One region of the Streptomyces sp. NPDC058326 genome, then DNA from elsewhere that is predicted to be linked to it. Evidence: predicted binding sites of a transcription regulator. Region 1 holds the regulator's gene; the other holds the start of a gene.

What was found. The regulator HspR, encoded in region 1, represses chaperone genes until heat shock. The targets are predictions, from matches to a motif close to TTGAGNNNNNNNNNCTCAA.
Region 2: lon (endopeptidase La) is a predicted target of HspR. The motif match lies at 4,243-4,261, and genes of this name have one in related genera.

What each region holds. Positions count from the first base shown of each region.
Region 1 is NZ_JBHVZO010000003.1:397,836-403,963, reverse strand. It holds gene ACFVYX_RS07510 ((2Fe-2S)-binding protein) at 1-45, opposite strand, end outside; gene ACFVYX_RS07505 (hypothetical protein) at 42-302, opposite strand; gene ACFVYX_RS07500 (helix-turn-helix transcriptional regulator) at 410-1,453, shown strand; gene ACFVYX_RS07495 (hypothetical protein) at 1,450-1,926, shown strand; gene ACFVYX_RS07490 (heat shock protein transcriptional repressor HspR) at 1,993-2,436, opposite strand; gene dnaJ (molecular chaperone DnaJ) at 2,440-3,618, opposite strand; gene grpE (nucleotide exchange factor GrpE) at 3,712-4,371, opposite strand; gene dnaK (molecular chaperone DnaK) at 4,368-6,128, opposite strand, start outside.
Region 2 is NZ_JBHVZO010000007.1:250,547-256,674, reverse strand. It holds gene ACFVYX_RS16420 (hypothetical protein) at 1-457, opposite strand, end outside; gene ACFVYX_RS16415 (ABC transporter ATP-binding protein) at 454-1,251, opposite strand; gene ACFVYX_RS16410 (zf-HC2 domain-containing protein) at 1,248-2,159, opposite strand; gene ACFVYX_RS16405 (RNA polymerase sigma factor) at 2,156-2,776, opposite strand; gene ACFVYX_RS16400 (hypothetical protein) at 2,818-3,447, opposite strand; gene ACFVYX_RS16395 (GNAT family N-acetyltransferase) at 3,514-4,152, opposite strand; gene lon (endopeptidase La) at 4,284-6,128, shown strand, end outside.

The DNA of each region.
Region 1 (6,128 bases):
AGCCATCTCCCGGCGGAACCTGGGGTCGTCCGGCGGCACGGTCACGCGCCCGCGCCCTTGGGAGCGATCTCCCAGGACGGCTCGTAGGGGGCGGCGAGCACGTCCGTGGGTGCGCTCTCCCACGAGGGCTCACCCGGTCCCGCCAGTACGGAGTGCGCCGGGGTGCTCTCCCACGAGGGCTCGCCCGGACCCGCCACGGAATGCGCCGGGGTGCTCTCCCACGAGGGCTCGCCTACGGCGAGTGCGCCGAGAGCAGCCGCCGCAACGGCTATGGCGCTAAGTGCACGAACCATCCTGGTCATGGCCGATCTCCACCTCTTTTGATCACTACCTCCCCCCCGCGAGTAAGACGATGGCTCACGCACGCCCCCTTTCACCAGCCAAGCCGGGCATCATGTTCCTGTAATTCATGACCCTGAGGGGGGTGCAAATGAGGCGAGAATGCGACGAGTCCGGTCATAAGCACAGTCACGGTGAACTATGCGACGTGGGCAAGGAGCTGTACGCGAACGCTCTCCGCACCGGACGCATAGCCCGCTCCGCCACCGAAGACGCCCCTTGCCTGAGGGAACTCTCCCTCCTGCACCCCGACCCGGACGACAGCCAGTGGCTCCGTCCCGTGCCCCCCACGATCGCCCTCAGCCAGCTCGTGCACCCCATCGAGCAGGAGATACAGGCCCGCCGGCAGCACGCCATCGCACTCGCCGACGCTTTCGAGCCGTTCATGGCCATTCACACGCAGGATCGTTCCGGCGCCCAGGCCATCACGGTCCTCGAAGGCCTCAGCGTCATCAACGCCACGCTGGACCGCGTCATCAACGAGTGCACCGAGGAACTCCTCACCATCCAGCCCGGCAGCGGCCGCCGCCCCGAGACCCTCGAAGCCGCCCTGCGCCGCATGGAACCGCTGCTCGACCGCGGGGTCCGGATGCGCACGCTCTACCAGCACACCGCCCGGCACCACCCCGCCACCCTCGCCTACGTGGAACGGGTCGCCCCCTACGGACTCGAACTGCGCACCCTCGAGGAGATCGTCGACCGGCTGATCATCGTCGACCGCAAGGTCGCCTTCGTGCCCGCGCGCAGCGACCGCCAGGTCGCCCTCGAACTGCGCCACGAAGGCCTCGTCCAGTACCTCGTCGGCGTCTTCGACCAGTTCTGGCTGCACGGCGTGCCCTGGGAGGAGGAGATCCCCTACAGCCCGTCCGTGGACGGCGTCGGCGGCGTCCAGCGCTCCATCGCCAAGCTCCTCGTCGAGGGCCACGTCGACGAGGCCATCGCCCGCCGCCTCGGCATGAACGTCCGCACCTGCCGCGCCCACATCGCCAAACTCGCCGCCGCCCTCGGCAGCGGCAGCCGTGCCCAGCTCGGCTACCTCATCGCCCGGTCCGGCATCCTCGAAGGGGACACCCGGCCGGCGACGCACCCGACCGGCCTCGAACGGGACGAATGACCACCGTGTACGTACAGATCGACCTCGACGGGCCCGCGGGGACCCTCCGGGTCTCCGGGCACGAGCTGCCCACCGTGGAGCTCGTACGGGCCCCCGGGACCCGCCCCGACGCCCACACCCCCATCGGCACCCGCAAGGCCGCCCTGCTGGCGCTCACCGTGGACGGGGAGCCGGCCGGGCTCAAGGCCGCGCGCGGACGGCTCCTGCGGCGCTCCTACCGCGTCGACGTACGCACCGGCGGCGCCCGCTACCGGCTTGTGCCCTGCGACCACGACCAGAGCCGGCTCACCCGGAACGGGCGGCGGATCGGCATCCTGCTCTGCTCGGGCGACGGCCGGGTCATCGACACCTGGGAGCCCGGCGCGACTCCCCTCGACATCGCCCTCGGCAACACCCTGGCCGCGGCCTTCGGGACGGGCGCGGCGCCCTGGTACGAGACGGTCGGCGACATCGTGTCCGAGCTGATCCCCTGACACGCGTGAGGCCCCCTCCACTCTCGTGGAGGGGGCCTCGGGCCTCGCGGACGCCGTCCCGCGCGTCTACTCGCCGCGCTTGGGGCGCCACACCACGAGGGCGCTCGCCTGCTGCACGTCCTGGTACGGCACCAGATCGCGCCGGTACGAGGCGTGGACCTGGGCCTCGCGCTGACGCATCGCCGCCGCCGCGCCGTCGACCGCCGCCGACAGCTCGGCGATCCGGCTCTGCAGCGCCGCGACCTGGTTCTCCAGCTCGATGATGCGCTTGATCCCGGCCAGGTTGATGCCCTCGTCCTGCGACAGCTGCTGCACCTGACGGAGCAGCTCGATGTCACGGGCGGAGTAGCGGCGCCCCCGGCCCGCCGTGCGGTCCGGCGAGACCAGACCGAGACGGTCGTACTGCCGCAGGGTCTGCGGGTGCAGACCCGAGAGCTGGGCCGCCACCGAGATGACGTACACCGGCGACTCGTCGGTCAGTTCGTACGGATTGCGTCGGCGCCCGTCCACGGGTCACGCTCCCTTCGCGGCCTGGAACAGCTCCGCCCGGGGGTCCTCGGAGGCGGTCGCCTCACGGTAGGTCTCCAGGGCGTCACGTGCCTTGTCGTCCAGCTCCTTCGGCACCGCGACCTCGACCGTCACGAGGAGGTCGCCGCGGGTGCCGTCCTTGCGGACCGCGCCCTTGCCCCGGGCGCGCATGGTCCGGCCGTTCGGGGTGCCCGCGGGCAGCTTGAGGGTGACCGCGGGGCCGCCGAGGGTCGGCACCTTGATCTCGCCGCCGAGCGCCGCCTCCGTGAAGGAGACCGGCACCGTGACGGTGAGGTTGTCGTCCTTGCGGCCGAAGACCGGGTGGGTGTCGACGTGCACGACGACGTACAGGTCGCCGTTCTGCCCGCCGCGCTCGCCCGGCGCTCCCTTGCCGCGCAGCCGGATCTTCTGGTTGTCGCTCACGCCCGCCGGGATGCGGACCTGCATGGTGCGGGAGGACTTGGCCCGTCCGCTGCCCTTGCAGACCTCGCAGGGGTTCTCCGCGATCAGGCCGCGGCCCTTGCAGTCCACGCACGGGTCGGTGAGCGAGAAACCGCCGCCGCTGCCGCGCGAGACCTGTCCGGTGCCGACACAGGTCGGGCACACCCTGGGGGTGCCGTTCTTGTCGCCGGTGCCCGAGCACGCCGTGCACGGCTGCTGGCTCGACATCCGCAGCGGTACGGTCGCGCCCTCGATGGCCTCGGTGAAGCTGAGCGTCACCTCGGACTCGATGTCCTGACCGCGGCGCGGCTGGGTACGCGCGCCGCCGCCCGCCCCGCGGTTGAACAGGCCGCCGAAGACGTCCCCGATCCCGCCGCCGCCGAAGCCACCGGCTCCGCCGGGGCCGCCCTGCGCGCCGCCGAAGAGGTCGCCCAGGTCGAAGTTGAACGAGCCGGCTCCGGGGCCGCCGGCCCTGAAGCCGCCGTTCCCGAAGAGGGCGCGGGCCTCGTCGTACTCCTTGCGCTTCTTCGGGTCGCCGAGGATGTCGTTCGCCTCGGAGATCTCCTTGAAGCGCGCTTCCGCCTTGTTGTCGCCCTTGTTGGCGTCCGGGTGGTTCTCGCGGGCGAGTTTCCGGTACGCCTTCTTGATCTCGGCGTCGGTGGCGTCCTTGGGGACGCCGAGGACCTTGTAGTAGTCCTTCTCGACGAAGTCCTTCGTGCTCATCGACGTCCCTCCTTCCGGACTGCTCCGGTGTTCGTCACTGCTCCGGTGACCGCCGGCGCTCCGGCGGTCACCCCTGCTCCGACGATCGGCGCGTCACCCCTCGTCGGGGGCACCGCTCTCCTCGTCGGCCGACGTGCCGTCCTCCTTGGCCGGAGCCGCGCCCGGCTGGGGCTCGGCGACGGCCACGCGGGCGGGCCGGATGGTCCGCTCGCCGATCCGATACCCGGGCTGCAGGATCGCCACGCAGGTCGTCTCGGTGACGTCCGGCGCGTACGAGTGCATCAGGGCCTCGTGGATCGTCGGGTCGAAGGGCTCGCCCTCCTTGCCGAACTGCTGCAGACCCAGCTTGGCGACGACGGTCTCCAGCGATTCGGCCACCGACTTGAACCCGCCCACGAGCTCGCCGTGGTCCCGGGCCCTGCCGACGTCGTCGAGCACGGGAAGGAGCTCGGACAGGAGGCTCGCGACGGCGATCTCCTTGACCGTGACCCGGTCCCGCTCCACGCGGCGGCGGTAGTTCTGGTATTCGGCCTGGAGCCGCTGGAGGTCCGCGGTGCGCTCGTCGAGCGCGGAACGGACCTGGTCCAGCTGGGCGGTGAGGCCCGCGGTACCGGCCGACTTCTGGCTGCTTGCGTCCCCGGCCGGGGCCGTCGCGTCCTCCTGGGAGGACTCGACGGCCTCGGCGGCGTCGTCAGGGGTGGCGCCGGAGGGGACGTCGGGCTTCTCCTCGAAGCCCGGGGTCTCCTCGGTCACGCCTGACCACCCTTCTTGGGCTCGTCGTCGATGATCTCGGCGTCGACGACGTCGTCGTCGGCCTGTGCCTGGCCGGCACCGGCGTCACCGGCGGCCTGGGCGCCCTGGGCGTCGGCGTACAGCGCCTGGCCGAGCTTCTGGGAGACGGCCGCGACCTTCTCGGTGGCGGTGCGGATCTCCGCGGTGTCCTCGCCCTTGAGCTTCTCCTTCAGCTCGGAGAGCGCCGTCTCGACCTCGGTCTTGACGTCACCGGGGACCTTGTCCTCGTTGTCCTTGAGGAACTTCTCCGTCTGGTAGACGAGCTGCTCGCCCTGGTTGCGGGACTCGGCGGCCTCGCGGCGACGGTGGTCCTCGTCCGCGTACTGCTCGGCCTCCTGGCGCATCCGGTCGACCTCGTCCTTCGGCAGCGAGGAGCCGCCGGTGACGGTCATCTTCTGCTCCTTGCCCGTGCCCAGGTCCTTCGCGGTCACGTGCATGATGCCGTTGGCGTCGATGTCGAAGGCGACCTCGATCTGCGGGACCCCGCGCGGGGCCGGCGGCAGACCGGTCAGCTCGAACATGCCGAGCTTCTTGTTGTACGCCGCGATCTCGCGCTCGCCCTGGTAGACCTGGATCTGCACGGACGGCTGGTTGTCCTCGGCCGTCGTGAAGATCTCGGACCGCTTGGTCGGGATCGTGGTGTTGCGCTCGATGAGCTTGGTCATGATGCCGCCCTTGGTCTCGATGCCGAGGGACAGCGGGGTCACGTCGAGGAGCAGGACGTCCTTGACCTCACCCTTGAGGACACCGGCCTGGAGCGCGGCGCCGATGGCGACGACCTCGTCCGGGTTGACACCCTTGTTGGCGTCCTGACCGCCGGTCAGCTCCTTGACGAGCTCGGCGACGGCCGGCATACGGGTCGAGCCACCGACGAGGACGACGTGGTCGATCTCGGAGAGCTGGATGCCCGCGTCCTTGATGACGTTGTGGAACGGCACCTTGCAGCGGTCGAGCAGGTCCGAGGTCAGCTGCTGGAACTGGGCGCGCGTGAGCTTCTCGTCCAGGTGCAGCGGGCCCTCGGCGGACGCCGTGATGTAGGGCAGGTTGATCGAGGTCTCGGTCGAGGACGACAGCTCGATCTTCGCCTTCTCCGCGGCCTCGCGGAGACGCTGGAGAGCCATCTTGTCCTTGGCCAGGTCGACGCCGTGGCCGTTCTGGAACTGCGTCACCAGGTAGTCGACGACGCGCTGGTCCCAGTCGTCACCACCGAGGTGGTTGTCACCGTTGGTGGCCTTCACCTCGACGACGCCGTCGCCGATCTCCAGGAGGGACACGTCGAAGGTGCCGCCACCGAGGTCGAAGACGAGGATCGTCTGGTCGTCCTTGTCGAGGCCGTACGCCAGGGCGGCCGCGGTCGGCTCGTTGACGATGCGCAGGACGTTGAGGCCCGCGATCTCACCGGCCTCCTTGGTGGCCTGACGCTCGGAGTCGTTGAAGTACGCCGGGACGGTGATGACCGCGTCGACGACCTTCTCGCCCAGGTACGCCTCGGCGTCGCGCTTCAGCTTCTGCAGGATGAAGGCGCTCATCTGCTGCGGGTTGAAGTTCTTGCCGTCGATCTCGATCTTCCAGTCGGTGCCCATGTGGCGCTTGACCGACCGGATGGTCCTGTCGACGTTGGTGACGGCCTGACGCTTCGCCACCTCGCCGACGAGCACCTCGCCGTTCTTCGCGAAGGCGACGACGGACGGCGTGGTCCTGGCGCCCTCGGCGTTGGT
Region 2 (6,128 bases), on a different contig from region 1:
CGACGGCGTCGGCGGCGACGAGCTCCAGGTAGGGACGGCCCCCGGAGACGTACGGCCAGGTCGCGAGGAGGACGACGGCGTCGGCGAGGAGCAGCCCTGCGGTCGGCCAGAACACGGACGGGGCGACGGCGACGAGCAGGCGGCGCAAGGGGGAGCGCGACACGGACTCCCACAGGTCCGTCGTCCCGCGCCGCCGGTCCCGGCCGCCCTGCCAGCAGCCCGCCGCGAGCGCGAGCGGCCCGGCGAGCAGCCCGGTGGCGACGTGCAGCATGTTCGTGGCGTCGGCCCAGCGGCCCTGCCAGCCGGGGCCCTTGTTGTACATCGTGACGAGGATGGTGAGGGCGACGGCGGCACCGGTCCAGGGGCCGAGACCGCGCCGCAGCTCGGTGCGGAGCGCGGAGGGGGTACGCGCGGGCGTGGATCCGCCGGAACGGGGCGGGGTGAGGGTGGCGGTCATCGGAGCGCCCCCTTCGCGTGGTCCTCCCGTGTGCGGTGGGCGCGCAGGGCGGCCGTGTAGCCGCGTTCGACGGCGTGGGCCGTGGAGTCGTCCGGTCCGCCCGACGTCCCGCCGAGTCCGGTGAGTTCGGCCGTGGTGCCCTGGAAGGCGAGCCGCCCCGCCTCGATGAGGGCGACCTCGCCGCACGCGGCGGCCACGTCCTCCACCAGGTGTGTGGAGACCACCACCGTCGTCTCCGTGCCCAACTCCCGCAGCAGGTCACGGAAGTCGACCCGCTGTTCCGGGTCGAGGCCCGCCGTCGGCTCGTCGAGCAGCAGCAGCTCCGGCTCGTTCACGATGGCCTGGGCGATCCCGGCGCGCCGGACCATGCCGCCCGACAGCGTCTTCATCTTCGTGTCGATCCGGTCGGCGAGCCCGACCCGCCGCACCGCGCGCTCCACCGCCGCCGGGACCCGGTCGGCGGGCAGCTCCTTGAGCCAGGCGACATAGGCGACGAACTCCCGCACCGTGAAGGCCGGGTAGTAGCCGAACTCCTGCGGCAGATAGCCGAGCCGGCGCCGGATCCCGGTGCGGTCACGGTGGTTCGTGGCGTCCCCGCCGAGCAGTTCCACCCGGCCGGAGGAGGGCGCGGCGACGGTCGCGAGGACCCGGATGAGGGAGGTCTTCCCGGCTCCGTTCGGTCCGAGCAGGCCGTGCACGCCGGGCCCCAGGGTCAGGTCGAGGCGGTCGAGGGCGATGGTACGGCGGTGACGGACGGTCAGTCCGGTCACCGCGACGGAGGGCGAGGGGTTCACCGGGGCTCCAGGTGGTCGAAGGAACGGCGCCGCAGCACGAGGAGGGCCGCACAGGCGAGCGCGGCGGCGGCCCACCCCCCTTGCACGGCGGAGCCGGAGAAGTAGGGGGCGAGCGCGGCGGCTCCCGCCCCCGGGTCCGCGTCGGGCCCGCCGAGGAGCGGCCCCGTCACGGCGAGCAGCCATCCGCCGCCGAGCGTCAGGGCCGCCGCCCGGCAGCCGACGAACGAGCCGAGCGCGAGGGTGGCCAGGGTCAGCGCGAGACCGGGAAGCAGCCAGGCGGCCGCCCCCGGAAGGCCGGCCACCGGCGGCAGCAGCGCACCGCCCGCGGTCAGCAGCGGTACGCACACGCCGAGCACGGCGGCGGTACGGGTGAGCAGCAGCCGCAGCCCGCCCGACGGGGTGGCGGCCGTGATCTCGTACAGGGGGTCGGCGTGCCGGCCGTAGGACACGGCGACACCGGCGAGCGGAAGGACGGGGGAGACGGCGAGCAGCAGGCCTCCCGCCCCCCGCGACCCGGCGCCGTAGGCGAGTCCGAAGGCCCCGCCGACGACGAGGACGAGGGCCACCACCCAGGACCCGCGGAGGGCGGGCCCGACGGCCCACCAGAGCCGTGCCCACCGTCCGAGGGGGTTCCCGGCGGCGGCCGCGGGGGCGGGCCGGTGGCCGAGGGAGGACAGGAGCTCGGCGCGGACGGCCGCGAGGGCGGGGCCCGCGGCGCCGGCGCGTACGGCGGCCGAGACGCGGCCCGCGCAGGCCGCGCAGGTCTCGACGTGCTTCTCCAGGGACCAGGCGTCCGTCTCGGCGGCGGTGCCCTCCGCGTACCGCAGCGCCAGGGCGTCGGTGACGTGCCAGGGCGGCCGCTGTCCGGGCCGGGGTGCGGGTCGGTGGTCGGGCCGGGACGCTGTCATGCGGTGCCTCCCAAGGCGTGCGGGCCCCCGGGGTTCCCGGCCGCGAGTGCGGCGCGCAGCTCGCGGCGGGCGCGCAGGGCGCGGGTCTTGACGGTGCCCTCGGGTAGGCCGAGGAGCCGGGCGGTCTCACGGGTCGTCAGGCCGTCGACGACGGTCGCCCGCAGGACCTCGGCGAGCTCGGGCGAGATCCGGTCGAGGGCGGCGCCCACCTCCCCATACTCCAGGCCCGCGAGGACCCGGTCCTCGGCGGAGGGGGCAGCGGCCGGTGCCTCGGAGGGCGCGGCGGCGTGGGCGGTGGCGCGGTCGGTACGGGCCCGGGCGCGCTGGGCGTCCACCAGGCGCCGGGCGGCGATCACCCAGAGCCAGCCACCGGCCTCGCCCCGGCCCCGGTGGCCGCCGGCCGAGCGCCAGACGGTGACGAAGGTGTCCTGGAGGACCTCCCGTACGGTCTCCTCGTCGGGGCAGCGCCGGGCGAGCCGGGCGTGCAGCCAGCCGGCGTGCCGGTCGTAGAGGACGGCGAGGGCCTCGGTGTCCCCCCTGGCGACCTTGCGCAGCAGCGCGGAGTCGTCCTCGTCGCCCCCGGAGGGGCCTCCCCCTGTGGGGCGCGACAGTCTCACGCCTTCTCTATCGCCGGGAGGGCGCCGGACGGTTCACGCGCTCACGGACCGGTGGGCGGGCCGCCCTCCGGGAGGGCGGCGAAGACGCGCTGGAGGGCGGGCGGGCGCTCGCCGTCGCCCGCGACGACGAGCCGGTGGCGGTGGGTGACGGAGTACTGGAAGCCGTCGGGGACCGGGGCACCGGTCGGACGCGTCGGCACGCGCGCGTACGCGGGGTCTTCGAGCGCCGCCCGCAGTTCGGCGGCCTCGGCGGGGGTCATCCGGCCGGTGCGGGGCGGCTCGGTGCCGGAGCGGCTGGTCCAGGTGCCGTCGTAGCGGACGACGAGCTGGTTGCGGACCCCGGCGAGACCGCCGCTGACGACCACCTCGACGAGGACCTCCTGCCCGCGCGGCTCCGCGGAGGGTGGGGTCGAACCGGTGGGGGTGGTGGGTGCGGTGGGCGCCGGCGGGGATGTGGACGGGCCGGTCGGGGTCGGCCTGGGTGCCGGCGTCGCCGGGGAAGGGGGCGTGGCCGAGGTGGCGGGCCCGGGCGGCACGCTCACGCCCGATGCCGGGCCGCCCGGCGCGGGCGGGGTCTCCGGTCCGCAGCCGCTCGCGCCGAGGGCCCCGGCGGTCAGGGCCGCCGCGACGAGCAGGGCCCCGCGCCTTGTCTTCCGTACGCCTCGCACCATGGTCCGAGCATGCCCCGCCGGGGGCTCCCCGCGCAGCCGGGCGCCCGGAAGCGAGCGGCCAGGCGGTCAGCTCTCCGCCCGGACGATGCCGGTGAGCGGCCCCCGGTGGCGCCAGCCCAGCGAGTCGTACAGCGCGAGGCCGTCCGTGGTCGCGGAGAGCACCCCGGTCCCGGCGCCCGCCGGGGCGGCGGCCGCCTCCAGGGTGCGCATGACGTTGGCGCCGAGGCCGCGCCGCCGGTGCGCGGGGTCGGTCTCGATCTGGTCGGCGACGGCGGTCGAGCCCGTCGGGGCGATCTGGCCGCGCGCGGCGAGGGTGCCGTCGGGGGCGAGGACGCGGACCCGGATGACGCCGTCCCTGACCTCGGTGGTCCTGGCGTACCCCTCCGGCGGTGCGGGCCGGGCGCCCGGGTCCAGCGGCTTGACCATCATGAATCCCGGGTCGTCGGGAACGGTCCACCCCTCGGTGATCCACGGCGCGACGTCCTCGGGCTCCGCCATGACCTTGAGCCAGCTGTACGGGGCGGTGAGCCGGGCGCAGAGCGCGCCGACGGAGGCCGCGTCGGGGGCGGGCAGGACATGCCGTACGACGTGCCCGGGGAGGCCCACGTCGATCCGGTATCCCCAGGGTTCCGTGACGGCGGCCGGGGTGCCCCGCGAGACGGTCCAGCCCGCAACCCAGGCGGAAGTAATAGACGCTATATCCATTGAGCTATTACATCCCTCGAAGCGGCCCGTCGGGCGGGGTGATCGCTCAGAGCGAACAGGCCTCCGGGAACATCCACCGGCTCACATGCATTGAGTCCGTATAACTCAACTTGACTGCCGAAGGGGAGATCATGGCTTCTGCGTCCACGCCGTCCGTGCCGCTCACTCTGCCCGTACTGCCGCTCGACGACGAGGTCGTGCTGCCCGGAATGGTGGTGCCCCTCGACCTCTCCGACAACGACGTACGGGCCGCCGTCGAGGCCGCCCAGGCCGCCGCACGGTCCGGCACCGGCAAGCCCAGGGTCCTGCTCGTCCCCCGGGTCGACGGCACCTACGCGGCGACCGGCGTCCTCGGCACCGTCGAGCAGGTCGGCCGCCTCTCCGACGGCGACCCCGGCGCGCTGATCCGCGCCCTCGGCCGCGTACGCATCGGCGCCGGAACGACCGGGCCAGGCGCGGCCCTGTGGGTCGAGGGCAGCACCGTCGAGGAGACCCTGCCCGACCCGCTGCCCGGTCAGGTCACCGACCTGGTCAAGGAGTACAAGGCGCTGGCCACCAGCTGGCTCAAGAAGCGCGGCGCCTGGCAGGTCGTCGACCGCGTCCAGCAGATCGACGGCGTCGGCGCCCTCGCCGACAACTCCGGCTACTCGCCCTTCCTCAGCGTCGAGCAGAAGGTCGCGCTCCTGGAGACCGCCGACCCCGTCGCCCGCCTCAAGCTCGCCACCGCCCAGCTCCGCGAGCACCTCGCCGAGCAGGACGTCGCCGAGACCATCGCCAAGGACGTTCAGGAAGGCGTCGACAAGCAGCAGCGTGAATTCCTGCTCCGCCGCCAGCTCGAAGCCGTCCGCAAGGAACTCCGCGACCTCAACGGCGAGGCGGAGGGCGACGAGTCCGACGACTACCGCGCCCGCGTGGAGGCCGCAGACCTGCCCGAGAAGGTCAGGGAGGCCGCCCTCAAGGAGGTCGAGAAGCTGGAGCGGTCCAGCGACCAGTCCCCCGAGGGCTCCTGGATCCGCACCTGGCTGGACACCGTCCTCGAACTCCCCTGGAACGAGCGCACGGAGGACCGGTACGACATCCGCGGCGCCCGCGCCGTCCTCGACGCCGAGCACGCCGGCCTCGACGACGTGAAGGAACGCATCACCGAGTACCTCGCCGTGCGCAAGCGGCGCTCCGAGCGCGGCCTCGGTGTGGTCGGCGGCCGCCGCGGCGGCGCCGTCCTCGCCCTCGTCGGCCCGCCCGGCGTCGGCAAGACCTCCCTCGGCGAGTCCGTCGCCCACGCGATGGGACGCGAGTTCGTCCGGGTCGCCCTCGGCGGCGTACGGGACGAGGCGGAGATCCGCGGCCACCGCAGGACCTACGTCGGCGCACTGCCCGGACGTATCGTCCGCGCCATCAAGGAGGCCGGGTCCATGAACCCGGTGGTCCTCCTCGACGAGATCGACAAGGTCGGCTCCGACTTCCGCGGCGACCCCGCGGCGGCGCTCCTCGAAGTCCTCGACCCGGCACAGAACCACACCTTCCGCGACCACTACCTGGAGGTCGAACTCGACCTCTCCGACGTCGTCTTCCTCGCCACCGCCAACGTCCTCGAAGCCATCCCCGAGGCCCTCCTCGACCGCATGGAGCTGGTCAGGCTCGACGGCTACACCGAGGACGAGAAGATCGTCATCGCCCGCGACCACCTGCTGCCCCGGCAGCTGGAGCGGGCCGGCCTCGAGCCCGGCGAGGTCGCCCTGGAGGACGCGAGCCTGCGCAAGCTGGCCGGCGAGTACACCCGGGAGGCGGGCGTCCGCACCCTGGAGCGCGCGCTGTCCCGGCTGCTCCGCAAGGTCGCGGCCCAGCACGAACTGGGCGACCGCGAGCTCCCGTTCACGGTCACCCCGGACGACCTGCGGGAGCTGATCGGACGGCCGCACCACGTGCCGGAGTCGGCCCAGGACCCGGCGGAGCGCCGCACCGCGGTGCCCGGCGTC